Regions from separate parts of the Tepidibacillus fermentans genome, predicted to be linked through region 2. Evidence: a T-box and tRNA genes for the amino acid it is inferred to sense, from the RefSeq annotation. Region 2 holds a T-box; the other holds one or more tRNA genes.

Region 1 (16,062 bases), on a different contig from region 2:
GGTGAAGGCATTTGAAAATGTATATAATACTGCAAATTCCCGCAAAGTGAATATGAGATTAGCTGCCTATATGGTCGGTGTTCGTAGAATGGCGGAAGCTGCACGTTTTCGTGGTTGGGTTTAGGATTCATCTGCAAGCAAAAAAAGGATTGCTCATTAAATTGGGCAATCCTTTTTTTCGCTTTCCTACCGACCGTTTGTTCAAGGAAAGCCGTAAGGTTAGGAGTAGCTTAGAACATACAAGCAACATCATCTTCGTATACGCTACACACAACGGAGCGCGTTGGAACATACTAACCATTTAGCGATCAAAATATTTTTGCAAATCTTCTTGACCATTTTTAAACAAATGATAGGTCACCATTAACTTAATTCTAGCTTTTTGCCCATTCAAACCATTCGAGAATATAACTCCTAATTTCTTTAATTGTTTTCCCCCACCTTCATAATCATAGACATCATCAACAAAACCGTTAAAAGACCTGGATACAAGAACTATCGGTATTTTATTTTCTACTGCTCTTTTAATTCCATTCAACATTTTAGGAGGCAAATTTCCTTGTCCTAATGCTTCAATTACAATTCCTTGGTAATTGTTATCAATATATGTATGAATCAACAAATCATCCATTCCAACAGCAGCCTTGATTAAACCGATTTTTCCATTAGGAGGAACCAATGGATAATTATCTCGAATTAATGGAGCGTGAGAAAAACGGATTCCTTTTTTCGTAACTGTACCGATAGGACCATTTGCAGGGGATTGGAATGTAGCAACATTACTAGTGTGTGTTTTTGTTACATATCGAGCGGCATGTATTTCATCATTAAAAACAACGAGAACCCCTTTTCCACGAGAAGTGGGGTCTTTTGCAACACGTACTGAATTCACTAAATTTAAAGGTCCATCTGCTCCAAGTTCATTACTACTTCTCATTGCTCCTGTAAGAACCACAGGCTTTTCACTTGTAATCAGTAAATCAAGAAAATAGGCCGTTTCTTCTAACGTATCTGTACCATGAGTAATCACGATACCAGAAACATCCTTATTTTCTAAATATTGATTCATATGTAAGGCTAATTGATACATAATTTCCGGTGTCATATGAGGACTAGGAATATTAATGAAATGGTCCATTTGAACTGGTCTGTAATCTTCTAAAAAAGGCATCATTTGGTCAAGAGTATCTTGATCGATTGGTTTAACTGTTCGACTCCTCAAATCTTCACTCATGGCAATCGTGCCACCTGTCGTAATGACGACAACTTTATTCATCATCATTATGTCCTCCATGCAGTTATAGTATTGTCTTTATATATTATATATGACTTAAGCAATAAACAACTAAATTTTTCATAATTCTGGACAAACCGAAAGATAGAACTGGAAAATTTGGGTCACAAATTCTGCAGGTATGTTAACGATTGTGCGCCAGGATACACGAATTTGCATAATAAGCTTATTCTGAACTCAAAATAAAAAAAAACATTATATGAAAAATGGAGTGAAATATCATGTTTAAAGGAATTGCTGGAGTATTAATTCCAATTTTACTTATTGCATTAGTAGGAGCTGGTTTTTGGGGATATCAAGAGAATCAAGAGAAAAATTCAATTTTGATTAAGGCTGAAAACCAATATCAACGGGCTTTTCATGATCTCAATTATCATATTGATTCACTGCATGATGAAATTGGAAAAGCTCTCGTTGTCAATTCTCGTAGACAACTTTCCCCTTCCTTAGCGAATGTCTGGAGACTTTCTTATGCCGCACAAAATGATGTAGGCCAGCTACCATTAACGTTAATGCCATTTAACAAAACTGAGGAGTTCTTAGCTAAAATTGCTGATTTTTCTTATCGAGTAGCAGTAAGAGATTTGGATAAAGATCCGTTAACCGATAAGGAATATAAAACATTAAAAAGTTTATACGAACATTCTAAGGACATCCAACATGAATTAGATCAAGTGCAAACAAAGATCCTTCAAAATCAATTACGATGGATGGACGTTGAGATCGCATTAGCACAACAAGATAAAAAAGCAGATAATACAATTATTGATGGATTTAAGACGATTGAGAAAAAAGTTCAGGAATACCCAGAAATTGATTGGGGTCCGGAAATGACGAAATTAGAGAAGAAAGAGAAAGAAAAAGGGAAAAATTTACGCGGAAGTTTAATTACATCAGACCAGGCAAAGCAAAATGCATTACGCTTTTTAGGTTTATCGGTAAACGACCAAGATATTCGAGTTGAACCATCAGGGAAAGGATCGAATTACCAAGTATATAGTGTTCATATTGAAAAAGATCCACAAATTAACCTCGATTTAACGAAGGTAGGCGGTTATGTCGTTTGGATGATTAAAAATCGACCTGTTAATGAAAGTAGATTAACAACGCAACAAGCTCTAGCAAAAGCAAAACAATTTTTACAAAAACATAATTATCAATCAATGGTTCCGATAGGGATCGATGATTTTGATAACACCAATATTTTTACATTTGCTTATCAACAAAATGGTGTAATTGTTTATCCAGATGTAGTACAAGTAAAAGTGGCCTTGGATAACGGAGAAGTTATTGGTTTTCAGTCGGCTGAATATATTTTTAATCATAAAGAGCGGAAATTGCCAACAGCAAAAGTAACAAAGGAAGTTGCTCGGCAAAAAGTAAATCCTAACTTAAAAATATTATCAACACGTCAAACATTGATCAATAATACGAATGGTGATGAAGTTTTAACTTATGAATTTACAACTTTATTTGATAAAAATCATTACAAAATTTATATTAATGCTTTAACAGGAGAAGAAGAATTAGTGGAAAAAATGAAAGATGGAGATTTTCTCAAAAAATAAAAGTATAACTTGCAAAGGAACTTTGTAGAGATTATCGAATCTCAAGAGGTTCCTTTTCATGATATAATAACAAAAAAGTTTTCGTTTAAAAAGCGGAGGGGAGAGAATGTTACTGCAAATCAATCAAGTGGTATTTCTTAGTATCAATCACAAACAGGAATTTTCACTCAAAACAAGAATAGCAGAAATAAATAATCAATATATCAGTATCGAGATACCAATAAACGAAAAAACAGGAAAGATAGAAAAAATACCAATTGGAAGAAGAATTTCATTGTTTTACATAGCCAAAGATCAAGGTAAATATATGTTTGATACAACTGTAATCGGTGAAAAAAGAGATCAAGTTGAATTATTGGTGCTAGAAATACCAAAACCTGAGCAAATTAAACAGGCACAACGAAGAAATTTTTTAAGAGTACCTACAAGTATTGAAACTTCATTCCAGCTTCAAGATGATCCTTTGAAAGAATGGTTTTTAGTGAAAACACTTGATTTAAGTGGTGGAGGAATGCAAATCATTGTTCCAGCACCAAATAAATTATATCAGGGGATGAAGATCAATGGTTGGTTAGCAATACCATATATTATCGAGGATAAGATTGAACATGTTCAATATGAAGCGGAAATTGTAAGGATTATGACACCGGCTGAAAATGAGAAGGTAAGATGGGTCTCTATAAAATTTACTTCAATTACTGAGACTTCAAGAGCAAAAGTGATTCGTTATTGCTATCAAAGACAAGTACAATTGAGAAAAAAAGGAATAATATAAATCAATGAATGTTCCCAAAATAAAGTGGAAAAGATAGGTAATGGGTGATATGATGGGAACAAAAAATCGTTACCAACCTTTTGATGAAAGATTTCTGCGATTTTCTGAAAAAGTAGAGTCGCTATTAAAAAAAATATTACTCTTTTTTTTCGTAATGCTTTTATTGGTACAACTATTACTTTCATTCGATTTCTTTCGAAAGACATTTGTTCCGATTGAGAAAATGGAAGGTTCTATCCGTATAAAAATTGATTTTCCATCTCAATTATAGTAATATATATATATCTATTTAAATAAATTTTCAGTCACCAGTAGCAGGCAAAAGTCCTGCTTTTTGTATGTCTTTATATGGAGGAACTTTAGATGAAGATTGCTATTGATGGACCAGCAGGAGCTGGAAAAAGTACTGTCGCAAAGAAAGTGGCACATGAATTGGGATATGTTTATATCGATACAGGTGCCATGTATCGTGCTTTAACTTATAAGGCAATTCAAGATCAAGTGGATTTACATAATGGGGAGGCCTTAGCTGCATTGCTTGCCAAATATCCAGTGGAACTTCTTGTGGAAAATAATCAACAAAAAGTAAAGATTAATCACCAAGATGTAACAGAATACATAAGAACACCAGAAATTTCTAAGTATGTATCGACCGTAGCTGCACAGGAACAAGTTAGAAAAACAATGTTAATGATTCAACGTTCCTTAGCGGCGAAAGGAAATGTAATTATGGATGGCCGTGATATCGGCACAAATGTCTTACCTGATGCTGATTTAAAAATATTTCTTACTGCTACCATTGAAGAAAGAGCGAAAAGGCGTTACCAAGAATTACTAACTAAAGGATATAAAGGATCTTTTGAAGAGATTAAGCAGGAAATAGCATCGCGAGATAAACAAGATCAAGAAAGGAAATATGCTCCATTAAAACAAGCAGGTGATGCCATTTTGATTGATACTTCAAAATTAACAATTGACCAAGTGGTAAACCATATCCTTCAATTAGTAAAAGAATATCAAGAGGGTGATAAAAATGAACTTATATAGAACCCTCAGACGTATTGTTCGAATCTATTTTCAATTATTTTTTCGCTTTCGAGTCAAAGGAGAGGAAAATATACCCTCCTCTGGTCCTGTAATCCTCATCGCAAACCATATAAGTAACTACGATCCGCCAGTTCTTGCCTGTGCGATTCAACGTCAAGTACACTTTATGGCAAAAGAGGAATTATTCTCTATTCCTATTTTAGGAGCGTTATTACTTAAGATTGGAGCTTTTCCTGTGAAAAGAGGAGGTAATGATCGAAAAGCGATAAAACAAGCTTTTCAAGTCCTAAATGAAAATCGAGTATTGGGTATTTTTCCAGAAGGAACTCGAAGCAAGACAGGAAAATTAGGAAAAGGAATGCCTGGAGCTGCCTTATTTGCAATCAAATCAGATGCGAAGGTTATACCGGTTGGGATTCAATCTCGTTATAAGTGGTTTCAGCCGATAAATGTAAATATTGGAAGTCCAATATCTTTAGATTCGTATAAGCAGGAAAAAGTAAGGACAGAAGACTTGGAGGAAATTGTTGATTTTTTAATGATGCAAATACAAAAACAACTTAATGAGATTAAAGGATAAACCAATGAAGATCATAGTTCTAATTGCTATCTATTTTGGAATGATCATTTTTATATTTAGGTTAAGTTCATTCATTGCCAGAAGATGCATATATAAAAATTGTTCTTTACTTGAAACCAAAAAAATGGTATGGAATTTTTTAAATAGCTTTATAATAAATTTAACGATCTTATTTATATTTATCCTATTCTACTATCTTCAGTTGATATCCGTTTATAGTGTATTGATCATACTCATGATAACAAGTCTTGTATTTATTATGATTCTGGTTTATTTTTTTCAAAAATTAAAATAGTGTATATGCACTTCACCTTTTGGCGAGTGTATGAATTATACTAATAAAAATGACTTTTTTCAGGAGGGAATCACATGGTTGGAGAAATGAATAATGAAATTTCAAACATAACAACATTACAAAAAGGGGATCTCGTAAAGGGGAAAGTACTTAAAATTGAAGACAAACAAGCGATCATTGACATCGGTTATAAATATGACGGAATTCTCCCGATCGGTGAGGTTACCAATGTTTATGTCGAAAATATACAAGATGTCATACAGATTGGAGATGAGTTAGAGCTAAAGGTTCTTCGCGTGAATGATGAGGAAGAGAAATTAATTCTTTCAAAGAAAGCAATTGATCAGGAAAAGGCTTGGGACATCTTAGAAAAAAGAAAGGAAAATAATGAGGTATTTGAAGTGAAAGTGGCTGAAATTGTAAAAGGTGGTTTGATTGCCGATGTAGGTGTTCGTGGCTTCATTCCTTCTTCATTGATAGAAAACCATTATATCGATGATTTTTCTGATTATAAAGGTAAGACATTACGTGTAAAAATTGTTGAACTTGATCGGCAAAAAAATAGGGTTATCCTCTCGCAAAAAGATGTTTTACAAGAGGAAAAAGAAAAAGAAAAGAACACTCTTTTCTCCCAACTTCAAGTAGGAGAGGTGAAGGATGGAATCGTTCGAAGAATTACTGATTTTGGCGTTTTTGTCGATATTGGTGGAATCGATGGACTTGTTCACATTTCTGAAATATCATGGGATCGTGTAGAAAAGCCTTCTGATGTCTTGAAAGAAGGGCAACAGGTTAAAGTGAAGATTGTTCGCTTAGATCCTGAAACGAAACGAATCAGTTTAAGCATCAAAGAAACGGAACCTAATCCATGGAAAAAGGCAATAAGCACGTTGAAAGTGGATGAAATCTATTTAGGTACCGTGAAAAGGCTAACTAACTTTGGGGCTTTTGTTGAAGTAATGCCTAATGTCGAAGGACTAGTACATATTTCCCAGATTTCTCATCGACACATTGGAACACCAGGAGAGGTACTAGAAGTAGGACAACAAGTAAAGGTGAAAATATTAGACATTGATCGTGAAAATCAACGAATCAGTTTAAGTATAAAAGAAGCAGAAGAAAAAGAAACAAAGGCAGAAGAAATCCCGCCAGAATATGAGAAAAAAGATACCGGTTTTTCCGTCACTTTAGGTGATGTGATTGGAGATAAATTAAAGGATTTAAAATAATAATACAATACCATTTCATTATACCCATGTGATCATGGGTTTTTTTTATTGGAAAAAAGAAATAATACCTAATAGAAAAGGTGGTTGAGACTGTAATGGGGTAACGGGAAGTCTACTTCTCATCATTTTTATCATTTTATATAGTACGGGTTGGTTTCGTTCAAGAATTCCTGTAGAACCAAAAAAAATGCTATTGATTATTGTTCTATTCTTTCTATTGTCTTGGATTGAAATTCCTTTATTTTATGGACTAAAAGTGAATCTTGGAGGATTTTTCTTGCCAATAATTGTCTATTTCTACCTATGGGTTCATGTTGACAATAATCGGATTTACTCATTCTTTTCCGTAATGCTATTAGGTGCAATTTATCTTAGTCTAAGAGTATTTTTACGATCAGATCCAATCCTCATCATTTTTGAAGAATCGATTCAAATTTCTTTATTCTTATCGATGATCATACTATTTATGGCTCAGAATTTGATTGATGCTTTTAGTTTGTATTTGGGTGGATACGTAATGGGTGAGCTATTCTTTTTATTCTACAATTGGGGGAATAGACAATCAGAGTTTGTTTTAGGAGATCAATTAGTAAGAGATATTCTCGTGTTTGGATCATTTGAAATCTGGATGGCATGGATGTTGATTGAGCTATTCAAACAATGGAATAAACAAAGAAAAATTCGCATATGGAGGAAAAGACAAATCAATGGTGAATAAAGAGATGATAGCTGTTACACTCGGGGTCATAGTAGGATTTTTAAATAGAATCTTCATGTTGCGCACAGATTACCGACAATACCCTACACATAAACATGGTAAAATGATTCATTTATCACTAGGATTTATTGCAGCAGGCTTAGGTGCTGTTGCTGTGCCAGCTCTTTTAGAAGAGAATTATACAGCGATTACTTTTTTAGGACTAGCTGCCCAACAGTTTCGTGATGTGCGAAATATGGAAAGACAAACATTATCAAGGCTAGATGAATTAGAGTTAGTTCCAAGAGGTTATACCTATATCGAAGGAATCGCGATGGTTTTTGAAGGGAGAAATTATTTAGTAATATTTGCAGCTTTTTTTACTTCAATGGTCACTAGTTTAACCAATTGGAAATTAGGAATCGTGGCTGGAATTTTAACCATTGTGATTAATCAAAGATATATGTCCGGTTTAAATATTAAAGATATAGCGGATGTAAGACCAGCGAAAATAAAAATAGAGGGGCCTCATCTATTTGTTGAAAATATTTATATCATGAACATTGGATTACAAACATCACAAAAAATAATTGAGGAACATGGCATGGGTATAATTATAACCCCTAAGGATATGAATAGTAGTGTAACGCTGGCTAATTTAGGACAACGACAAGCGATACTTCATAATTTATCAACGATCCTAGGTGTTTATCGAGATTCAGGAGAACCTTCACTTGTTCCATTAATTAAGAGGGATCTTAACGATGGAAGACTCGGTGTTTTTTTTCTTCCGTACAATAAGAATCCAGAAGAAGCAATACGGATTGTAAATCTGGTACCTGTACTAGAAAACGCAATTAGATTACCGTCTGAATCGAAAGAAAAAGAGGGATAAGAATGGGAACGACAATTCAAAATTATATTCTTGCTATTGTAACAATTAATGAAGATAAAGTAAAGAGTGGTAGTGCACCGATCTTTATTGCGAAGAGTGAAGAAGAATTACAAAGAACAGCATTTCTATTAGAAAAAATTTTAGATGGAATGGCTCATGATTTAGAGAACGGAACATTGATCATTGTGCGACACTAATTCATTGACTTGATAGATTGATGCTTTTGTTTATAATAGTATAGACACAAGAATTTTTATAGGATAGAAAGGCTGATCGGAGATGTCAAAACCAGTAGTAGCACTTGTAGGTCGACCAAATGTAGGAAAGTCTACACTTTTTAATCGAATAGCTCAAAAAAGAATTGCCATCGTTGAGGATACACCAGGAGTCACTCGTGATCGAATCTATAGTACGGCTGAGTGGCTTGACCATCAATTTCATATTATTGATACAGGCGGTATAGAAATCGAAGCTGAAGATGAGATTCTCATGCAAATAAAACATCAAGCCGAATTAGCCATAGACGAAGCGGATGTCATTATCTTCGTGGTTGATGGAAAAACAGGGGTAACTGAAGCGGATAAAGAAGTAGCAAATTTACTTTATCGTGCCAAAAAACCGATTGTGTTAGCTGTTAATAAAATCGATAATATTAAAATGCAGGAAGAGATTTATGAATTTTATTCTTTAGGATTTGGCGAACCTTATCCAGTGTCTGGAGTTCATATGATCGGCTTAGGTGATTTGTTAGATGCAGTTGTTTCCCATTTTCCTCCTCAGGAAGAAGAACCCAAAGATGAAGATGTAATTCGCGTGGCGTTGATTGGTCGTCCTAATGTTGGTAAATCTTCGCTTGTGAATGCGATCTTGGGAGAAGAACGAGTAATTGTAAGTAACGTAGCAGGTACGACTCGTGATGCCATCGATACACCGTTTTCAACACAGAATCAAGATTACATATTAGTTGATACAGCTGGAATGAGAAAAAGAGGGAAAGTATATGAAACAACAGAGAAATATAGTGTTTTAAGGGCTTTGAAGGCGATTGATGATGCTGATGTTGTTCTCGTGGTGTTAGATGGACATGCTGGGGTCATTGAACAAGATAAACGAATTGCTGGTTATGCTCATGAAGCAGGAAAAGCCAGTATTTTTGTCGTTAATAAGTGGGATATAGTAGAAAAAGATGATAAAACTATGACTCAATTTGTTAAAAAGATTCGTGATGAGTTTCAATTTATGGCTTACGCCCCTATTGTTTTTGTTTCTGCAAAAACAAAACAAAGAGTTCAAAAGATTTTACCGATTGTGGATGAAGTAGCAGAGGCTCATTCGATGAGAGTTGCAACATCGGTTCTAAATGATGTCATTGCAGATGCGGTCGTCATGACTCCACCACCTTCAGACAAAGGAAAACGTTTAAAGGTGAAATATGTTACTCAGGTAGCGGTAAAACCACCTACTTTTGTTGTTTTTGTGAATGATAAAGAACTAATGCATTTTTCTTATGAAAGGTATTTAGAGAATAAATTAAGGGAAGCTTTTGGATTTGAAGGTACCCCTATTCGCTTAATTGTTCGTGAGAAAGAGGAATCATAATTTGGAGGGGGATGAAGATGGGAAAAAATCTCTCTGTAGCGGTGATTGGCGCCGGAAGTTGGGGAACTGCTTTGGCAATGGTTCTAGCCAATAATGGGATTCAGGTGAACCTTTATACACGGCGAGAAGATCAAAAAGAAGAAATCAATCATCAACATAAGAATCAAAAATATCTCCCTGGAATATATCTACCTGTATCGATTAAGGCAGATACCGATTTACAAAGAGTTGTACATAAAAAACCTTTTGTCATTCTTGTTGTTCCTTCTCATGTAATGAGGGAAACCGTTAGAAGCATGAAAGAAATGATTACTGAGGATATGATACTCATTCATGCAACAAAAGGTTTAGAGGAAAATACCTACAAAAGAATGAGTGAATTGATTCACGAAGAATTGCCCCATCTTCATGAGAATCAGATCATGGTTTTATCAGGACCGAGCCATGCTGAAGAAGTAAGTAGACGATCTCCAACTACGGTTGTCGTTTCTGGTAAAGATCTAAATTTAGTCGAAAAAGGGCAAGATCTATTTATAAACAAGGATTTCCGTGTCTATACCAATACTGACTTAATTGGTGTAGAAATAGCGGGTTCATTAAAAAACATTATCGCATTAGGCGCAGGCTTATCAGATGGTCTGGGATTTGGGGATAATGCAAAAGCGGCACTTATTACTCGAGGCCTTGCCGAAATCACAAGATTAGGGATAGAATTAGGAGCAAATCCATTAACATTTCTTGGTTTAGCTGGAGTGGGGGACCTCGTTGTAACTTGTACGAGTAAACATAGTCGGAACTGGAGAGCGGGATATCAGTTAGGTAAGGGAGAAAAACTTGAACAAATCCTTCAACAGATGGGAATGGTTGTAGAGGGTGTAAAAACGACGAGAGTAGCCTTTGCTCTCTCTCAGCATTACCAAGTGAGAATGCCCATCACCTCAGAATTATATCGAGTGTTATTTGAAGGAAAGTCTCCTAAGCAGGCAGTGGAAGACTTAATGGGTAGGGTCAAAACTCATGAGATGGAAGAAATTGCATTCGAACAATTACTTCGATTTGATTAGAAAGGATGACATCATTGTCTGAAACAATTATCTTTTTCCATGATTATAAAAAGATCGAAATTAAACCTGGAATAACGATTTTAAAGGCAGCAATTCGGGCAAATGTTCATCTGGCACATAAATGTGGTGGAAGAGGGGCATGTCTGACTTGTAAAGTGAAAGTAGATGATCCAACAGCTGTATCCCCACCAACTAATAGTGAAAGACAAAAATTAGGATCCGCATTACTTCAACAAGGAATGAGATTAGGTTGTCAAGCAAAGATCATTAAGAGCTTGAAGGTCGAGATTCCAGAGGATCCTTTAAAGGCAGTTATACGTAAACAATTGGCAAAACAAAAAGAGGATCAAGAAAATTTCTAAAATGATTGGAGTGATCCAAATGGAAGAGCACCATTTGGATCACTTTTTTTTGCTTACAATGTTTGCGAAGCAGATTTTGTTCTATTTATGTTCTATTCCTCTTTAATATGTCATAGATATTTAGTGGTCAGAAACCAAGCATCTCGAAATGAAAAAGAAATTAATCGTTCGCGTCATAAACAAAATCGTCATCACATATATTTATACTGTCCAATTTTAGTGTACGAGTCACTGTGGCTACATAGGGAGGGATGGCAATCTATACCTGGTTTATTTATTTGCCGTGTGAAAATAGAGGAGGGATATTGTGGAAAACTTTGATATTTTCAAAGATATAGCTGAACGAACTGGCGGAGATATCTATATTGGTGTAGTCGGTGCCGTAAGAACTGGTAAATCAACATTTATTAAAAAATTCATGGAAACGTTAGTCTTACCAAAAATCTCAAATGAGAATGAAAAAGTAAGAGCAACGGATGAATTGCCTCAAAGCGCTGCTGGTAGAACCATTATGACAACCGAGCCAAAATTCGTTCCGAATCAAGCGGTTCAACTTCATGTTGATGAAGGGTTAAATATTAATGTGCGTTTGGTTGATTGTGTGGGTTATGCAGTACAAGGGGCAAAAGGATATGAGGATGAAAATGGTAGACCAAGGATGGTAAATACTCCTTGGTTTGACGAACCAATTCCATTTCAAGAAGCAGCGGAAATTGGAACAAGAAAAGTAATCCAAGAGCACTCCACCATTGGTGTAGTTGTCACGACTGATGGCTCAATAACAGATATCGCAAGAGAGGATTATATTGAAGCAGAAGAAAGAGTTGTAGCAGAATTAAAAGAACTAGGAAAACCCTTTGTGATGATTATTAACTCTGTTGATCCCGAATCGGAACAAGTAGGATTATTAAGAGAAGAGTTAAGTGAAAAGTATGATATTCCTGTCTTAGCAATGAGCGTAGCAAACATTCAGGAAGCAGATATTCTTAATGTGTTGAGAGAAGTATTATTCGAATTCCCTGTTCATGAGGTCAATGTGAATCTCCCAAGCTGGGTGATGGTTTTAAACGAGGATCACTGGCTATTAAAGAATTTCCAAGAAGCGGTTCAAAGCACGGTGAAAGATATTCGTCGATTACGTGATGTAAGAATGGTCGTCGACCAATTCAAAGAGTATGAATTCATTTCTGATGCAACATTAGCTGATATGAATATGGGTCAAGGAGTTGCCGAGATTGATTTATTTGCACCAGATGAACTCTACGATCAAATCTTGATGGAAATTGTTGGGGTCGAGATTAAAGGAAAAGACCATTTGTTACAATTAATGGTTGAATTCTCAAATGCAAAGAGAGAATATGACAAAGTTGCAGAGGCACTTGCCATGGTGAAACAAACCGGGTATGGCATTGCGAATCCATCACTTGAAGATATGACTTTGGCCGAGCCAGAATTAATCCGACAAGGTTCTAAATTTGGAGTTCGTTTGAAAGCAACCGCACCATCCATTCATATGGTCAAAGTCGACGTTGAGTCAGAATTCGCCCCAATTATTGGCTCAGAGAAGCAAAGTGAAGAGCTTTTAAGATATCTCATGCAAGATTTTGAAGAGGATCCATTAAAAATGTGGGAATCAGATATCTTTGGCCGTTCTTTAGCTAGTATCGTTCGTGAAGGAATTCAAGCAAAATTATCGATGATGCCTGAAAATGCGAGATATAAATTAAAAGAAACCCTAGAAAGAATCATTAATGAGGGATCAGGTGGACTCATCGCGATCATTTTATAAAAAATATGAATTTTTTTAACAAAAAAGCACTCATAGAGTGTCTTTTTTTTTTTTAAAAAGAACCTTTTTCAATAAAAAGCCTTGAATTTGCTGAATTTGTATATTACTATATGCTTGTCTAAGAAAAAAAATGAAAATCTCTGTTAATCGAGTATAATTTTTCAAAAAACGGTTAACACATGATATAACGAGATTTTTTCCTTGGGAGGAGGTGAAAAAATTGAATAAGACAGAATTAATCGCTAAAGTTGCTGAAATGGCTGAATTAACAAAGAAAGATGCTACAAAAGCTGTTGATGCTATCTTTGAAACCATTTCCGAGGCCCTTAAAGAGGGAGACAAAGTTCAAATTATTGGTTTTGGTAATTTTGAAGTTCGTGAGCGCTCTGCTCGTAAAGGTCGTAATCCTCAAACAGGAGAAGAGATCGAAATTGCTGCAAGCAAAGTTCCAGCTTTTAAACCTGGTAAGGCATTAAAAGATGTTGTAAAGTAATGATCTTACATATTTTTAGAAGAGTCACAGAGAGAACACTTTGTGACTCTTCTTTTTTTGATTTAACACTATAAAAATGTTAAAATTAATTCTGTTTTGGAGTTTTGTGAAGGAGGCAATATATAGATGAGTGTAAATCATGAACAGATAAAAGAAGCTGTCAAATTAATTTTAACATCCATAGGAGAAAATCCAGAAAGGGAAGGTTTAATTGATACTCCTGCCCGTGTAGCGAGAATGTATGAAGAGGTATTTTCAGGAATAGAGCAAGATCCAAAAGAATATTTTGATGTGGTATTTAGTGAAGAACATGAAGAAGTCGTTCTAGTGAAAGATATTCCATTCTACTCAATGTGTGAACATCATTTAGTACCTTTTTTTGGTGTGGCTCATGTAGCCTATATTCCTCGAAATGGCCGCGTAACTGGCCTTAGTAAACTGGCACGAGCTGTTGAAGCAGTTGCGAGAAGACCGCAATTGCAAGAACGAATTACCGATACTGTGGCTGATGCGATTATGGAAAAGCTAGAACCTTATGGTGTTTTTGTCATGATTGAAGCTGAACATATGTGTATGACCATGCGTGGAGTTAAAAAACCTGGTTCTAAAACAGTTACTACGGCTGCAAGAGGAATTTATCGAGAAGATGCTCTGTTACGTAATGAAATTCTTCAATTAATCCGCGGGTAAAAAATAGAAAAGTAAAACAATTTATGAATACCTTGAAAAATTTTTGTTTTTGGTTAAAATAGAAATATGTTCGGGACGTGGCGCAGCTCGGTAGCGCGCACCCTTGGGGTGGGTGAGGTCGCAGGTTCAAATCCTGTCGTTCCGACCATTATCGTATATGTAACATCTCGTAACGAAACGAGGTGTTTTTTTATTTATACATGGATAATTGGGCAACATTGCAAGAAACAATTCTTCCTGATGAAATTTGTGGTGCAATTTTGGTTTTTTCTGATTCATGAAGTAGATTTTATTCTTTATGGATGATTCTGTTTTGGATACAATATGAATTGAAAATCTGAAAAAGTTACATACCAATGCAAAGAGGGTGAAAACAATGTCTTACGATCAAAATGGTTTCTTTGTGATAAAAGCTAAGGAAAACGGCGTCAATGTGATTGGTTTAACTCGTGGTCAGGATACTAAATTTCATCATCTCGAAAAATTGGATAAAGGAGAAGTGATGATCGCCGAATTCACCGAACATACCTCGGCGGTAAAAGTGAGGGGAAAGGCAGAAATTCTAACTCCTTTTGGTAAGATCGACACCGATGAGTAGAAAATTTTGTATACATGCTGGCATAGCCAGCTTTTTTTTTTGTAGAATATAGTGGAGGTGTTTTCGATGCATAGTTTTCAACATGTCTCAAAGGGTATGATGGCTGCATTAATCTTATCAGTAGTTATAGCGTTTATGATTTCGCTTGTACCAAATGTACAACTTTCGCAATTTCAACCAGAATTACTGGTATTTAAACATCAAAACCAGTTTATTTTATCAGAAGAAAATCTTGTAGACTTTGTTTCATCAACACCATTTCACTTAATGATTAAAAAGGTAACTTGGAAAGAAGATACGCTATCGATCGATTTTTTAATTGACAAAAATCATCAAGTTGAGACAAATGATATGTTTAAAGATCTATATATGGTTACGGAAAAAGGCTTTATCCAAAGCAAAAATATAAAAAAAATCTTACTTCGAGTATTTCTGAATAATATGGATACGGTTTTTATGTCTGTATCTGCTGATAAGAAAGATATACTAAAAAATCCAACGATGGAATTAGAACCGTCTATGACCTACAAAGAATTTTTAGATAAGTATTTTAATACAAATTATGGGAATGTCATCAAACAGAACTAAAGAACAAAAAGTGGTATTGATAAATCCTGTTACCTAGATGATAATTATGTTATACTTGTCTGCGTAAGAAATATTCTACCCAATGATTATTATTTTTGGAGGACATTAATCATGATGATTACACATCGTTCTTTTCATCTAGAGCTAGATGAAATCTTGTCTGAACTTAAGAACAAGGTTGAACATATATTTATCAAAAAGTATGTAACAATTCCACAGTTTCCATTGGTTCGTTTGCAATTACTCAATCTGCTCTTGTATCATGCCTCTTTTCCTCGTTCATTAAGGAAACTCTATTGTGTTACAACAGGTCTTGTTCAGATGGGATTAGATGTGCATGAAGAGATTGTGAATCAAAGACAATACAGTGAAAAAGAAATTCGTTCTCGGCAATTGTCGATTCTAGCTGGGGATTATTATAGTAGCCAATATTATTCTTTACTATCTAAGGCGAATTTAGTAGATGGGGTGAAAAGAATAGCCTCAGGAATACGAGATA
Region 2 (16,062 bases):
AAAGTCCTGTAGCACCAGCAAGATAAGTAACAAATAACCAGCGTCCTTCATGTTTAAAGACAGAAAATAGACCTTTCACATACTGACCGATTGGAGGAGGTGGCTGTTTTCTTGGTGGCTCTTTGATAAAAAACCAATTTAAGAGGATAGAAATGAGACAAAATATAGGAAAAGCAAAAAAGACCGCATACCAGATGATTAACGCTAATAATGATCCGATAATGGGTGAAAGTACTTTACCAAAACCATTAGAGGCCTCAACGATCCCTAGGACTTTACTTTGCATTCCACCTTTAAATAAGTCTCCTGTCAAAGCCATGGCAATTGGGCTTGTTCCAGCAGCTCCGATCCCTTGTAAGGTTCTGCCAATGATGATCCAGAGGTAAGGTTTGGCAAACCAAGCGGCTGCTAATCCAGCAAGAAGAGCACCAATACCATATAGGAATAAAGAGGGAATAATGATTTTTTTACGTGTTAAACGGTCGGACAAATAACCTAAGATGGGAATCATGATTGCTGCTGCAACGGAAAACACAGTGATGGTTAAACTGACTTGGAATTGGGAGATATTTAGTTCCGATTTCATTTCGGGCAAGATGGGAATTAACAATGAGTTTCCTAAAGTCATAATTAATGGAACAGAGCCGATGGCTAAAACGGTCATTCCATTCGGGTTTTTTGAGGGCAACTTTTACGCCTCCTTGCTAAAAAATTGATACTTATATATTTTCTACTTGGTTTAATCGAATTATGCTTATGCAAAAAAATCCCCTGAACATGATGTTCAGGGGGAACAATTTAATACGCTCTTGCAAAATAAACAGTCGTGGTGCTTTCTTTTCCACAGCAGACACATTTACCGTTGCCTTCTCGTTGCTTAAAAGGAATATTGCGGGCTGTTGCTCCTGTTTCTTCTTTTACTTCATCGAGACATTTGAGATCGCCACACCACCAACTCTTCATAAAGCCTTTTTCCTTAAGAAGTTGTTCTTTCATCTCTTCGATGGAATTGATTTCAAAGGTATGGCTATCCATAAAAGCTTTTGCTTTGTCAAACATATCTTTTTGGATTTGATCCAGTTTCTCTTTGATTGTTTCAACGAAATTTGCGAGTGGTAAGAATTCTTTATTTCCTGTATCTCGACGTGCCAAAACGAATTGTTCCTTTTCAAGATCTTTTGGTCCTAATTCAATGCGGATGGGTACACCGCGCATTTCATATTCGTTAAACTTCCAACCTGGAGTCATTTCTTCCCGATCATCTACTTTTACACGGACACCTGCTTGCTTCAATTCGGTAGCTAACTCATGTGCTTTTGTACGAACCGTTTCTTTATCTCCTCGAAGGATTGGAATAATGATGACTTGAATTGGTGCGACTTTTGGTGGTAAAGCGAGTCCGCGATCATCACTATGAGTCATAATTAATCCACCGATCATCCGTGTGGAAGAACCCCATGAGGTTTGATAGACATATTGCATTTGGTTATTCTGATCAGCAAATTGAATATCAAACACTTTTGAGAAATTTTGACCTAAGTGATGGGAGGTACCAGCTTGTAACGCTTTTCCATCACTCATCAAAGCTTCAATACTATACGTATGTTCAGCACCTGCGAACTTCTCATTTTCTGTCTTTTTCCCAGGAATAACAGGCATTGCCAGAACTTCTTCGACAAAAGCCCGATATACTTCTAACATTTGTAGTGCTTCTTCTTCCGCTTCTTCATATGTCGCATGGGCAGTATGTCCTTCTTGCCAGAGGAATTCAGATGTACGTAAGAAAGGTTTTGTACTTTTTTCCCAACGCATGACATTGGCCCATTGATTTAATTTCATTGGCAGGTCACGATAGGATTGAATCCATTGACTCATCATGGAGCAAATGATGGTTTCCGAAGTGGGACGAACAACAAGGCGCTCCTCTAACGGTTCGTTTCCTCCTTGGGTTACCCAAGCAACTTCAGGAGCAAACCCTTCAACATGATTCATTTCCTTTTTTAAATAGGATTCAGGGATTAAGAGAGGAAAATAAGCATTTTCATGTCCCGTTTCTTTGATCCGCCTGTCTAAATCTTTTTGCATATTTTCCCAAATGGCATAGCCATAAGGTTTAATAACCATTGTTCCTTTGACAGGGCCATAATCCATCAGATCGGCTTTTTTCACAATGTCTAAATACCAACGAGAATAATCTTCTTCTTTGCTTTGAATTTCTTTGACAAACTTCTTGTCTTCCATTAATTCTGCACTCCTTTACTTGTATTAACCCCAAAAAATAAGGAGTTGAACCATCCTAAAGGACGAATCAACTCCGTGGTACCACCTTTATTAACATGTAATATCCACTTATTACATGTTCACTCTAACCCTTGTAACGTAAGGGGGACGATCTTGCTCTTCGCAGATTTCTCAGGAATGGGTTCAGTTTGCGGATTGGAAGGACTTCCAGCCATGATCCTTCTCTCTAGAACAATCCAAGACCAAACTTACTAGTTCCTTCATTGAAGACGGAATATTATGATTGATAATTTATTATAACGATTTGAAAGCAAAAGTCAAGGAAACTTGCTAGTAATCATTATTTTGTAAGTAAAGAAACAAAATCTTTAAATTTAAATAATTCTTTATCATGTTCAATGATTTTGGTTTCAATATATTTAAGGTCCGTTTTTGTAACCATATTCTCCATAATGGTATTGACTTTTTCAGAAAGTTCGAGAACAGCGAGTTTCACTGCGTTAAAATCATCTTTGGTAGCCATCCCCTTAAGCTCATCTTTCGTGGCCATGGACTGTCTGATCGCTTCAAGCTCGCCTTTCGTGGCCATGGACTGTCTAATCGCTTCAAGTTCATCTTTCGTAGCCATGGATCGCTTAACCTCTTTTAGTTCAGTAAGAATTTGATTTAAGATCTCTTCATTCATTCAATAAACACCTCGTTTTTAGATATTTACGAACATGATTTTCGTATTATCTAAAATGGATATACTTGTCCGATTCGTGTTTAAAACCATTAATTCTATTATACCCTCTAATATAATGAAAAGAAAGTATAATAAACGAATGTATGTTCGTATAATTAATATTATATATTATAAAAAATTTTCTGTCAATATAGAAAAATCCACCCCATGAAAGAAGAGTGGATCTGGAATGACTGAATTGATTAAGTCTGTATTCGTTTAAGAATATCTCTTGCAACCACGACTCCACAAGCACTGGCCTGTGCAAGTCCTCTTGTAACACCAGCACCATCGCCACCGACATAAAGCCCTTCAATTTCTGTTTCAAAGGTATTGCTTAGTTTTGGCCTTGCAGAATAAAATTTCGCTTCTACACCATAAAGCAGAGTATGTTCACTCGCAAAACCAGGTGAAACTTTGTCCAATGCTTCAATCATTTCAATAATGCTTGTAATCGTTCGGTGAGGAAGGACTAGTGCAAGATCTCCTGGAACAGCAGTTTTTAAGGTTGGTTCAACGAATCCTTTCTGAATTCGTTTTTCAGTAGAACGGCGACCCTTACGCAAGTCACCATATCGTTGAACGATGACGTTTCCGTTACTAAGCATATTGGCTAAACGAGAAATATATTTGGCATATTGAATCGGTTCATTAAAAGGTTCAGTAAAATGATGAGAGACTAACAAAGCCAAATTCGTGTTAAATTGTTTTTCTTTATCTTCTTTAAAAGCGTGTCCATTCACTGTCATAACACCACTATGGTTCTCGATCACTACACGGCCTGAGGGATTTGCACAAAAGGTGCGAACAATATTATTGTAAGTTGGTGTATTATAGATCAGTTTCGCCTCATATAGATGTTCATTGATTTCTGCCATGACGGTATTTGGTACTTCAACTCGTACACCGATATCCACTTGGTTATTGCTCAGATGTAGACCTTCTTTTGTTAAAATTTTTGCCAACCATTCACTTCCATCTCTTCCAGGGGCGATAAATACATACTTCGCATAGATCTCTTCACCATTTTCTAATACGATTCCTTGAATCTTTTTATCTTTAACAATAATATCTTTTACTTTTGTTCGATGGCGAATCTCTAATTTATCTTTTAAATATTCATAGATTCGAGTAAGGATTTTTAGGTTTTCTTCTGTTCCTAAATGGCGGACTTTCGCTTTTAGTAATTTCATGCCAACAGAAGTTGCTCTTTGTTCAATCTGATGAATTTTCATTAATGAGTGCAATTCTTTCTTTTTCCTTTTTAATTCTTTTTTTATAGCTAGAGAAGGTTCTAAATCGATTTTCAGTTCTAACTCATCAATCTCATTTTTTAATTTTTTAATCGATTCGCTGATTTCAAGACTACCATGCGTTTCTTCAGTAGCTCCAAATCCGAGATTGATTTGATCCACATATTCAATTAGTTGCAATAATTCCGACGAAGGGATATATTCACCCATCCAGCCGCCAAAATCAGTGGTAATGTTAAACTTCCCATCGGAAAATGCGCCTGAACCGCCCCAACCACCCGTTAATGCACAAGTAGGGTAACAGCTTTGATATTCAAATTTTTTCGTCGTTGGGCATTCGGTAAGAATTCCTTTATGAATCGGGCAAGAACGATGGTAAATATCTTGACCTTTATCTAATAGAAGCACATTCAAGTTGGGATTTAGCTTTATTAATTCATAGCTGGCAAAAATTCCTGCAGGTCCAGCTCCTACGAGAATGACATCATAGTATTTTTGTCCGTTCATAAAATCACCCTTAATCATTAGTTAGTCCTCTATAATAATAACATAAATCGAATAAAATACAAACATTATTTCGTTATTATGGCTAAAATGTTCGTATTTAAGGTGATGTTTATTTCAATTCTCCTCTGATTCTTTTCCCAAGTTGAATCGCTTGAACAATCGCTTCTTCATCTTCTAATACTTCTAAAGGTTTTACTCCTCTACCGATAACATATCCAGAAAATTCTATTTCCATAAATTGAGCAATCAGTTGGAACTGTTGGACAAGGGGAAGTGCAGTATATGGAGCAGACTGACCGCCTACGATTATTACATACATTTTCTTACCTTTCATTTTTTCTTTAAAGTCGTATTCGGTACTGCGCAGACTTTGGGTAAAACGATCGATCAGGTTTTTCATACGACCTGACATTCCATACCAGTAAAGGGGAGTCGAAAAAAGAAGGACTTGATGATTCATGATCTGAATCGCCAATTTTTCATAGTCATCATCAACTGGCCGAAAGCCGTGTTCTGTGTGCCGTTCATCGACAATTGGTTCAATATGAACATCCATTAAATGGATTTCATCTACATCTTTGGGATTCAGTTGTTGCAAAACTTTTTTGGTTAATGCTTCTGAATTCCCGTTTTTGCGGGAGCTTCCATAGATCGTAAGCAGTTTCATGCTTTGACCCTCCTGTTAGCTTAAATTAACTAATAATTTATGCAGAAATTCATGAATATATGATAAAACAAAAAAGGTTGGGAAGAAAATCCCAACCTTATACTATGGACTACAAAGTGGAAGTGGACAAAAGATATGACTTATTGAAATTGTTTTTCTATTTCTTCTAAGACTGCTACGTCAAGATTGAGGTCTTGTTTAGCAATGGCAATTTCAGGATAATCTGGAGTTAACTCTTGGAATGTTGGACGATATTCTTTAAAAATAATTCCTGTTAACAAACCATTGGTTTCACGTACTTTTTGAATGGCTTGCATGCGGTCAGTTGGATCATAGTTTTCAAAGGAAGAAACATCCACTAAGTTTTCTTTGTAATAGTCATAAGTGTTTACCTTGTTAAAGGTTACGCATGGACTATAGACGTTTACAAGGGCAAACCCTTTATGTTGTAAAGCAGCTTTCATGATTTCATTTAGGCCTTTAATATCACCAGAGAAACCTTGTGCTAAGAAAGTGATTCCATTAACTAGAGCAATTTCTAATGGATGAACAGGACTTTCTACACTACCTTTTGGTGAAGATTTGGTTTTGAATCCTTGAGCAGAGGTAGGACTGGTTTGTCCTTTGGTTAGTCCGTAAATGTTATTGTCCATTACAACATAAGTCATATTCACATTTCGGCGTACTGCATGGACAAAATGGCCGACACCGATACCATATCCGTCTCCGTCTCCACCAGCGGCGACGATTTTCACATCTTTATTTCCTAAAGCAGCTCCCTGAGCAATAGGTAGGGCGCGCCCATGTAAGGTATGGAATCCATAAGCCCTTGTATATTCGGAGATCTTACCAGAACAACCAATCCCACTGATGATTGCCATATTATGAGGTTCTAATCCAATATCGACAGCGGCTTTTTGTAGGCTAGCCATGACGCTAAAATGGCCACAACCTGGACACCAAGTAGGTTGATCCCCTTTAAAATCTTTTACTGTTGCCATATTATCTTACCTCCTCTGCCAAAATATTATCGATTTGTTCCATTACTTCTCTTAATGTAAATGGATTTCCGTCGTATTTGGTAATGCTCTTTAATTCTTTTCCTGTATTTAATTCCATTTGCATGAGACGTTTTAATTGTCCGGTATAGTTATTTTCGATGACAATTACTGTTTTTGCACCAAGAACATAATCTTTAAGCGATAGATCAAAAGGTGTTAAACGTTTAACATGAACATGGGTAACGTTGATTCCCCGTTTTTCTAAGGATTTCTTCGCTTCTTGAATCACGCCATAGGTAGAACCAAAACCTACAAGCAATACATCGGCTTCTTTATTCCCTGTAGCTTCAAAACCCGGGTCTATTAGGGAAGCAAGTTTACCTAAACGTTTTTTCATCATATTTGTACGGTTGGTTGGATCTTCATCGATATGACCCGTTTGATTATGTTCATTGGAGTTAGCTGTATGGACTCCACCTTTTTGACCAGGAATCGTGCGACTAGAGATACCATCTTGCGTGAATTCATAACGTAAGAAATAACGTTCATCATTTTTAGCTGCTTCTTCATCGAAAAGAAGCTTACCACGGTTGATGTTGATCTTTGAGAAGTCAAGTTTATTCACTGTTTGGTTAAAGAGAGATAAGTATAGGTCCATTGCAATAATAACTGGACATTGATATTGCTCAGCATAGTTAAATGCTTGAGCTGTCATATAGAATGCTTCTTCAACCGTTGATGGCGCAAGAACAATCCGTGGAATTTCACCATGTCCTGCATTAATCATAGTATTGACGTCGGCTTGCTCATATTTGGTTGGAAGTCCTGTTCCAGGGCCCCCGCGTTGAGTATTCATAATCACGAGTGGTGTTTCCGAAATCCCTGCTAATCCTAGTGCTTCTGTTTTTAACGAGAAACCAGGACCAGAGGTAGAGGTCATGGCACGAACACCAGAATAAGCAGCACCAATCGCCATGGTGATTCCTGCAATCTCATCTTCAGCTTGAACAACAGTTCCACCTACTCGAGGTAATTCTTTTTTCAGCCATTCCATGACTTCTGATGCTGGAGTGATTGGATATGCGGAAAGGAAACGACAACCTGCTGCTAATGCACCAAAACCAACGGCCTCATTTCCAATCATAAGATTGCGTGGAACTTCTAGTTCCGGTTTTTCTAGTTGGATTGCAGCTAGTTTCCCTGCATTGAGATATTCTTTGGCTTTATCAAAGCCAGCACGAACCGCATTTTTGTTCATATTGACAATTTCTTCGCCTTTTTTCTTAAATTTATCTTCGATCAGAGAATCGAATAAATCTTCACTTAAGCCAAAAAGGGCGGAAGAAGCGCCTAATGCAACCATGTTCCGAACGATTTTCCCACCAATACTTTCAGCAATCTCGGTGAGAGGTAAGAAGAGAGTCGTAATTTTTCCATCGGACTCTAAGGATTCTTCTTTTCCATCGCGAAGAATAATCGAACCTTTACTCATCACCTCAAGGTTGTTATCTATTGTTTCTTGGTCTAGGGCCAATAGTACATCAGTATAATCGCCATGGTAATAAGTTGGTTCTGTACTTACATGGATTTGGTAATGGGTATAGCCCCCTTTAATTCGCGAGGCAAAATGCTTATTCGAGGAAATAAAATAACCTTTACGTGCCAATGCCAGAGCGAAGATTTGACCGGTACTGTCAATTCCTTCTCCTTGTTGGCCGCCAACTTTCCATACGACCTCGTTTCTCATGATTTCGATCTCCTTCCCGTGTATAACAGTTTAATACTTTTTTAATGTACAAGAACATAGAAAGATGAGTGTAAACTATAGTATTACTAAAAAATAGAGTAAAACAGTTTTTTTATATTGAATACTACAGCCTTTAACACTATTATAACGATGACAATCATGAAAATAAATATATTTCTTTTTCTAAAGTGTAAGAAGTTGCTGAAATGGCTTGTATGTTCTAACGCTGCTTCTAATCTTATGGCTTTCCTTGAATAAACGGTCGGTGGGAAAGCTCGCTCGCTAAAGTCGCAGCTTGTAGAACATACAAACCTTTATTTATTCGTACGAAAAGTTTTTCTTTTCTTTTGCAAGAAGAAAAAAAAGTGTAAAATAAAAGCTAAATTGTACTATTTTTATAGTGTAAAACCGATAAATAAGAAATTTAGGATCAAATTAGAGGGTGAAAGAATGAAGCGATTACCTATTTTGTTTTCGATACTCTTTCTTGTGATGTTGGGTTTTGGAATTATCATTCCAGTTATGCCTTATTACGCTGAATCTTTGGGTGCCACAGAAGCCGTATTTGGATGGTTAATGGCCAGCTATTCGATCATGCAATTTATCTTTTCTCCGATATGGGGAAAAATATCGGATCGAATCGGCCGAAAACCTGTCTTATTGATTGGAATTAGTGGCTATATTGTCACTTTTACAATGTTTGCCTTTGCTAATCAATTATGGCTCTTATTTGTAGCTCGTATCTTGGCAGGTATTTTATCTTCCGCCACCTTACCTACAGCGATGGCTGTTATTGGAGATACTACGAGTGAAGAAGATCGTGGGAAAGGGATGGGGATTCTCGGAGCCGGAATGGGATTAGGTTTTATCTTTGGTCCTGCAATCGGTGGGATTTTAAGTAAATACTCTCTTTTTGGACTTCCGCAATTAGCGACACCGTTCTTATTTACGGCTAGTCTATCTGTGATTCCGTTCATTATCACCTGGTTTATGTTACCGGAATCTTTACCTAAGGAGACCGAAGAGCGAAAATCAGCGCAGAAGAAAATCAGCTTTGCTATTATGCAAGGGAATTTAACGATTGTTTACTTAGCCGCATTTATCGTTAGTTTTACTTTAGCTGGTTTAGAAGGAACCTTCGCTTATTTTGCCAAAGAACGTGCAGGATTGTCTTCGCGTGACCTTGGTTATGTATTTGCAATCATGGGGATTGCCAGTGCCTTTGTACAAGGTGGATTCATTGGTAAATTGATTAAAAAATATGGGGAACAAAAGATGATTAAATTAGGACTTTTGATTTCTTCTCTTGGCTTCCTATTGATTATCTTTGCTCATCATTTTATTACGTTAGCTCTTTTCCTTGCAGTCTTTGGAATCGGGAATGGGATGATGCGACCTAGCATTTCTTCCCTCATTTCTAAGAGAACGAAATCAGGTCAGGGAAGCGCTATTGGGATCATGGATTCGATGGATAGCATGGGGCGGATTATTGGGCCGCCTTTAGCGGGGACTTTGTATCTTTACTTTATGGACTCTCCTTATATTATCGGTGCAGTACTCACCTTTGCGTTTATGATTTTATTCCATTTATTCTATCATCCAGATAGCAATGCTAGACCGAGAATGGATCGGAACGAAATACCACAGAATTAAATAGCAATAGAAAATCGGGAGGCGAAAGCTTCTCGTTTTTTATATATCGTAGATTTTTCGTTTTGGTTATAATAAATATAATAAGATTGAATAGAGGTGAATTATGACAACAGTATTAGACACAATGAGAAATCATCGAAGCATTCGTTCGTTTCAAGAGAAACCCATATCAAAGGAACAAATCGAACGAATTGTCTCCACGGCTCAAATGGCGTCAACGTCCAATTTTGTTCAGGCATACAGTATCATTCAAGTGACGGATCAGGAGAAAAGAAAACAGCTAGCACATTTTAGCGGAGATCAAATTTATGTTGAACAAGCGCCTGTTTTTTTCGTTTTTTGTGCGGATTTGTACCGAATCCAACAGGCAATTCATCATAACGGAAAAGAAGCGGAATTTTCTACGATAGAGAATTTCCTTGTGAGTATTATTGATACAGCGCTTTTTGCTCAAAATGTCATGTTAGCCGCAGAATCAATGGGATTAGGTGGGGTATATATTGGCGGAATTCGTAATCAGCCACAACAAGTGAGTGAAGTCTTGCAATTGCCCCAGCTTGTTATGCCATTATTCGGAATGTGTCTGGGGTATCCAACAGAACATCTTCCCGAACAGAAACAACGCTTACCACTATCTGTGATCTTGCATGAAAATGAATACCAACGGGATCAGCAAAATGAGATTGAACAGTATGATCGGGCGATCACCGAATATTATCGTGATCGGACAAATGGGAGGCGAGCAGATACGTGGTCAGGAATGATGGCTCGATTGTTCTTAGGTCCACAACGAAAGAGTTTAAGGGATTTTATTGAAAAGCAAGGTTTTCCTTTAGATTAATAAGTGGATGAAATTGAAAGAAAAGGAGGATGAAAAATGACGTTTGTCTGGTGGTTATTGATTCTTAGTTTATTCGCGCTTAGTTTTGTAGGGATCATTATGCCTGTCATACCGGGTGTAACGTTAATCTGGATTGGATTGTTGCTCTATCATTTTATTTTCTTTCCATTAGTAGGTTGGCAATTTTGGTTGACAATGTTTTTGTTGACCGCTCTTACCATCGTCGTTGATTTTCTTGCTAGCAGCACATGGGTAAAACGAAAGGGTGGTTCCAGATTAGGGGTCTGGGCAGCCATTGTTGGTATCTTGGTCGGTCCTATCGTCTTTGGTCCACTAGGTATAATTATTGGTCCGTTTTTCTTTGTAACGGGTGTGGAAATGTTTCGAGGTGTACCTTGGAATCAAGCTTCACAAATTGGTTTGGCCTCCTTAATAGGATTACTGGGAGGAAGCTTGGTCAAGGCAGTTATATTTCTGTTAATGATTTTCATCTTTTTCTTTAAGATTTGGTTCTAATCCAGTATAGAGGTTAGGGTGACGGGAGATCAATTCCCTCCACTATTCAATGATACAGCGATTATATACAACGAAATGGGCAAATAGTTCGGGTTAGAAGGAGTAAATTTATCGAGCTTGTAAAATTACGCATAGAAAAGGGAGTGCAAGATGCACTCCAAGAAGAGACGAACGGATTACTTCTTAATCAATCCATTTAATCTTTTGTTAATTGCTTCATTTCGTTGGTATAAGCCTCTTCATCATCACTAGATACGGTATGCCATTCCATTTGTTCAGATGTTACTTTGGATCGTTTACTGGGTCCAGCTTGTTTTTGTTGCTTATTTTTTTTCGCCATATTTTCTCCTTCTTTCTTATAGAGTCTGCACATGAAAAAGGACTTCTAAATGAAGCCCTTTTTAGTATGTACGTTTTTTTTCCAATTAATCAGCTAGGATTGGTTCTGGTCGTTTTTCTTGAGGTTCTAGGACCATAGCAAATAGAAAAACCTCTTTAAACATTTGCATCATAATGTTCAGAAAATAATGGAGAAGATGAGAACGAAAATATTGATAAAAGTTCTGATCAGAGTGACGTGTTACCTCTAATAAGGTATCATTGATCGTTTCGCGGAAAATGGATTCCTGCTCTTGAAAGATAAATAGAGCAATTTCATGACGTTCATCTTCCATATATAGGTTGTGAAAATCTCCTGAAGGGAATCCGACCTTGATCGTTTGTCGAGCTATAGAGTAACTATACCCAGCGATTCGTCTTGTCACTGAACGAAAGGCTTCTTCACAATATTTAAAATCATTTTTCGCTATTTTTAAAGGGGGGAGCATATTTAATAAATGTTCTACCTCTAAGATCACGGGCATAACAAATGAATATAGGAGATCATGGTTTTTATGATAGGTAAATAGGTATTTTTTTTCATTTAGGATGGATTTTGCGAGCCGTTTTGGTGAAATTTGCATTCATTGTCACTTCCTTTAAAATAATATTACTAAACAAGGAAGTGACTGTCATTAGGGAAGATGACAAAAATGATAATCTTTAAATAAATCAGGATAGATTCTACTTTAAAGACAATCATTCTCATATTCACAATTTTCCTAAAAAGAAAATTCGCTTTACAAAGCAGATCGGGTCATTGAAATGAAAAATGGAAAATATTTAATATCGATAGCTTGGCAATTGCCAGGCTATTTTTTATCAAAAACGATATACAGAGGTAATCAATAACTTTTCATTCTATATAATTTATAAAATATTTTGAATTTTATAAAAATTATCTTGATATTCTGTTATATAACAAATATAATTACTATAAAACAGTAGAGTGTGAAAGTGAGGATTGGTGAGATGAATAAGAAACAGATGAATTTAACAGATTATGATGAGATGTATCGTAATTTTTCGTGGGAAGAAGTAGAGCAATTTTTTTCTTGGAGCAAAACGGGATTGGTGAATATCGTTTATGAGGCGATTGATCGTCATGTCGATGAGGGGAAAGGAAATAAAGTAGCGTTACTTTATTTAGATAATGACAGAGAGGAAAGTTATACCTTTGCACAATTACGCGAGTTATCTTCTCGTTTTGCGAATGGCTTAAGAGCGAATGGTATTCAAAAGGGCGATCGTGTATTTTTATTCATGCCACGAGGTCCAGAATTAATCGTTGCATTACTTGGAACGATTCGAATGGGAGCGATTGCTGGTCCTTTATTTGAAGCTTTTATGGGTGAAGCAGTAAAAGATCGTCTAATAGATAGTGGATCGATCGCTATCGTTACAACCCCTTTATTAGCAGATAGAATCCCATTTGCTGAACTCCCTGATTTAAAATATATAATTCTTGTTGAAGCAGAGAAAAAGGAATCAGAGAACCAAATTTTATATCAAGAACTAATGAATATATCCAACAAATATACGATAGAATGGGTAGATCGTGAGACTCCGATGTTAATTCATTATACTTCGGGATCCACAGGAAAACCAAAGGGTGTCTTACAGGTTCACGATGCGATGTTACATCAATATATTTCAGGTAAATATGTGTATGATTTGCACGATGACGACATCTATTGGAATACTGCAGATCCAGGTTGGGTAACAGGAACGTCTGCAGGAATGTTTGCTCCATGGTTAAACGGTGTAACCATAGTCGTTCGTGGAGGACGATTCAATGTAGAGCAGTGGTATCAAACATTAGAACGTTATCGAGTATCGGTATGGTTTAGTGCACCCACTGCTTTTCGGATGTTAATGCGTGAAGGGAACGAACTACCGGCGAAATATGATCTGTCTTCGCTTCGACATATTCTCTCTGCTGGTGAACCATTAAACGCAGAAGTAATACGTTGGGCAGAAGAAGTTTTTCAACAACCCATCTATGATAATTGGTGGATGACAGAAACAGGATCAACAATTTGTGCAAACTATAAATCTGTTCCGATTCGTCCTGGTTCAATGGGTAAACCAATTCCAGGAATTCAAGTGGCTATCCTTGATGATCATGGTAAGGAATTGCCACCTTATGAGTTGGGGAACTTAGCCATTAAACCACCTTGGCCAGCAATGTTAAGATCAATATGGAATAATACGCAGAAATACCAAGAGTATTTTGTGAATGGTTGGTTTTTCTCTGGTGATAAAGCGTATCAAGATGAGGACGGTTATATCTGGTTTGCTGGCCGTAATGATGATGTGATTAACACTGCGGGTAAACGGGTAGGTCCATTTGAAATTGAGAGCAAATTAATTGAACATTGGGCAGTAGCAGAAGCAGGAGTGATCGGTGTACCTGATGAGGTACGTGGAGAAGTGATTAAGGCATATGTAACATTGAAAAATGGAGTACAACAGTCTGAACTTTTGAAAGAAGATATCCGTTTGTTTGTTAAACAAAACTTAGCCGCACACACTGCTCCCAAATTTATTGAGTTTCGCGATTCATTACCCAAGACTAGATCAGGAAAGATCATGCGCCGTGTATTAAAAGCATGGGAATTAGGATTGCCAACTGGTGATTTGTCGACGATTGAGATGTAAAAAAAGATCCCCCTTTTTCTAGAGAAGAAAGGGGGATCTAGTTTTACGCTTTAATTTCTGTGTGAACCCAATTAAAAAGCATTGCATGTTCGACTTCATCATGTTGAATGAAATAGAGAATATCACGGATATTCGGACAAAAAACGGATAAATACATTTCTTTATAAAATTCAGCCGCCTTTACTTCATCGAGAAATGCTTTTTGCAATCCATCGAAGAAATGCTGAAATTCTACTTTTTTCACTTCTATGACTGGCTTATGTCCAGTGAGTCTCTTATATAATCTAGTTAATTGTTTGTTATGAACTTTTTCATCAGTTAACGCAGTCTGGACACTATATCTGGCGATTTCAGTTGGGGCGACAGTTAATAGTCTAGTGTATAAGTCGATGGCTCCACGTTCATCCGCAATGGCCATCTTTAAGTTCTCAAGGAATTTGGGGAAATTTTTAAAGTAAACAGACATCGGATTTACCCCAGGAACACTCATGGAATACATATTTTACCCTCCTAGGCTCATTTTTTCTTTATAGTCTATGACCCAGTGCTTCAAAAGGTTATGAAAAAAATGATAAAATGGGCTTATCTGTTTTTAATTTTTAGGTTAGTTTTATCTATGGAGGGGTTTTCATGAAGAAATGGATTCCGTCAATATTTGTGATGATTGGAATTTTCTATTTATCCTCAAGAACTGGCTCAGAACTGAATCAGATGTTTCCTTTTTTTAAAGATTTAAACTGGGGTCATTTGGTGGCTTATTTTATTCTTGCGATGACCTTTATATATGCACTTATTGGCAAATTTCCTTTGATAAAATCGATGGTAGTCGCTGTTGTATTAAGTGTAATTTATGGACTTACCGATGAATGGCATCAAATGTACGTTCCAGGTCGAACACCTGACATTCATGATCTTGTAAATGATTTTATCGGTGCCATCGTTGGGGTTATTGTTTTTTATTTCTGGGTTCGAAAGAAAGAAAGTAAGGAATAACATTTACTTCTTGAAATACCAAGAAGTTACTAGGTAGAAAGATTAGCTTTTTCGTTACAATGATAGTTGAATTGAGCGTTTTTTGATGTTACATAGTGGAAAGGTGTTCGATACATATGAAAAAAATTTGTACCTGTGGAGCTGAAATGGAAATTACGATTCGGACCGTTTTTTTTAATCACAATATCAAAATTGAAAATGTACCCGTTTACAGTTGTCCTGTTTGTGAAAATCACCAACTAATCGGTCACTCGGAAATATTGATGAAGGAAATGATTAATGAAATTGATTTAACCGAAAAGAAAGTCAGAGTAATACCCTTTGAAAATAAGTGTGAATTAGCCCAACTTATTATGATGGCTTATAACCAACAAGAACATCCATACATAGAGGGAAGTATTCAGGAAGATCTTCAGGACTTACTCAATGAACTAATGGTAGAAGGAGAATTAGAAGAATCCTATTGGATGGAAGAAATAAGGAAGAAGATTGAAAAGTACGTTCATTAGGCTTGTATGTTCTAACGCTGCTCCTAACCTTACGGCTTTCCCTGAATAAACGATAAGTGGGAAAGCTCGCTCGCTAAAGCACCCATAGGGTACAAGTCACTCTATGCAACTAAAGTTGCAAGTTAATGCTATGTCGCAGCTTATAGAACCATACAAACCTATTTTTATTCCTTTTTCACATAGCCATATGATTTGATTGAAAATCTTCTTTATATTGTAATTGATAAAGCTTGTAATAGAGTCCTTTAAGGGATAGTAATTCTTGATGATTGCCCATTTCGCGAATCCTTCCTTTATGTAGGACTATAATTTTATCTGCATGTTGAATGGTAGAGAGACGGTGAGCAACAACAATCGTTGTTCGCCCGTGG

What was found. A T-box is a leader RNA that pairs with one kind of tRNA and senses whether it is charged. The one in region 2 lies ahead of proS (proline--tRNA ligase), so its partner is inferred to be a tRNA-Pro.
Region 1: it encodes a tRNA-Pro, which carries the amino acid that the T-box ahead of proS (proline--tRNA ligase) is inferred to sense. The anticodon was not compared.

The regions. Positions count from the first base shown of each region.
Region 1 is NZ_SMAB01000002.1:146,078-162,139, forward strand. Features, by position in the region: gene EDD72_RS02105 (Glu/Leu/Phe/Val family dehydrogenase) at 1-124, shown strand, start outside; gene EDD72_RS02110 (asparaginase) at 302-1,279, opposite strand; gene ypeB (germination protein YpeB) at 1,513-2,862, shown strand; gene EDD72_RS02120 (flagellar brake protein) at 2,969-3,637, shown strand; gene cmk ((d)CMP kinase) at 4,001-4,684, shown strand; gene EDD72_RS02135 (lysophospholipid acyltransferase family protein) at 4,671-5,264, shown strand; gene rpsA (30S ribosomal protein S1) at 5,634-6,788, shown strand; gene EDD72_RS02145 (YphA family membrane protein) at 6,976-7,506, shown strand; gene EDD72_RS02150 (YIEGIA family protein) at 7,496-8,380, shown strand; gene EDD72_RS02155 (capping complex subunit for YIEGIA) at 8,383-8,577, shown strand; gene der (ribosome biogenesis GTPase Der) at 8,660-9,979, shown strand; gene EDD72_RS02165 (NAD(P)H-dependent glycerol-3-phosphate dehydrogenase) at 9,997-11,043, shown strand; gene EDD72_RS02170 (2Fe-2S iron-sulfur cluster-binding protein) at 11,049-11,405, shown strand; gene spoIVA (stage IV sporulation protein A) at 11,713-13,194, shown strand; gene EDD72_RS02180 (HU family DNA-binding protein) at 13,415-13,687, shown strand; gene folE (GTP cyclohydrolase I FolE) at 13,814-14,377, shown strand; tRNA gene EDD72_RS02190 (tRNA-Pro) at 14,449-14,525, shown strand; gene mtrB (trp RNA-binding attenuation protein MtrB) at 14,754-14,975, shown strand; gene EDD72_RS02200 (hypothetical protein) at 15,042-15,563, shown strand; gene EDD72_RS02205 (heptaprenyl diphosphate synthase component 1) at 15,675-16,062, shown strand, end outside.
Region 2 is NZ_SMAB01000006.1:115,839-131,900, forward strand. Features, by position in the region: gene EDD72_RS05775 (MFS transporter) at 1-664, opposite strand, end outside; gene proS (proline--tRNA ligase) at 799-2,241, opposite strand; T-box leader at 2,297-2,514, opposite strand; gene EDD72_RS05785 (hypothetical protein) at 2,582-2,926, opposite strand; gene EDD72_RS05790 (NAD(P)/FAD-dependent oxidoreductase) at 3,169-4,743, opposite strand; gene EDD72_RS05795 (flavodoxin family protein) at 4,835-5,386, opposite strand; gene EDD72_RS05800 (2-oxoacid:ferredoxin oxidoreductase subunit beta) at 5,533-6,393, opposite strand; gene EDD72_RS05805 (2-oxoacid:acceptor oxidoreductase subunit alpha) at 6,395-8,140, opposite strand; gene EDD72_RS05810 (MFS transporter) at 8,513-9,793, shown strand; gene nfsA (oxygen-insensitive NADPH nitroreductase) at 9,897-10,634, shown strand; gene EDD72_RS05820 (DUF456 domain-containing protein) at 10,671-11,150, shown strand; gene EDD72_RS12490 (hypothetical protein) at 11,347-11,490, opposite strand; gene EDD72_RS05825 (hypothetical protein) at 11,576-12,112, opposite strand; gene acsA (acetate--CoA ligase) at 12,501-14,189, shown strand; gene EDD72_RS05835 (ferritin-like domain-containing protein) at 14,233-14,688, opposite strand; gene EDD72_RS05840 (VanZ family protein) at 14,820-15,182, shown strand; gene EDD72_RS05845 (YgiT-type zinc finger protein) at 15,299-15,691, shown strand; gene EDD72_RS05850 (ABC transporter ATP-binding protein) at 15,867-16,062, opposite strand, start outside.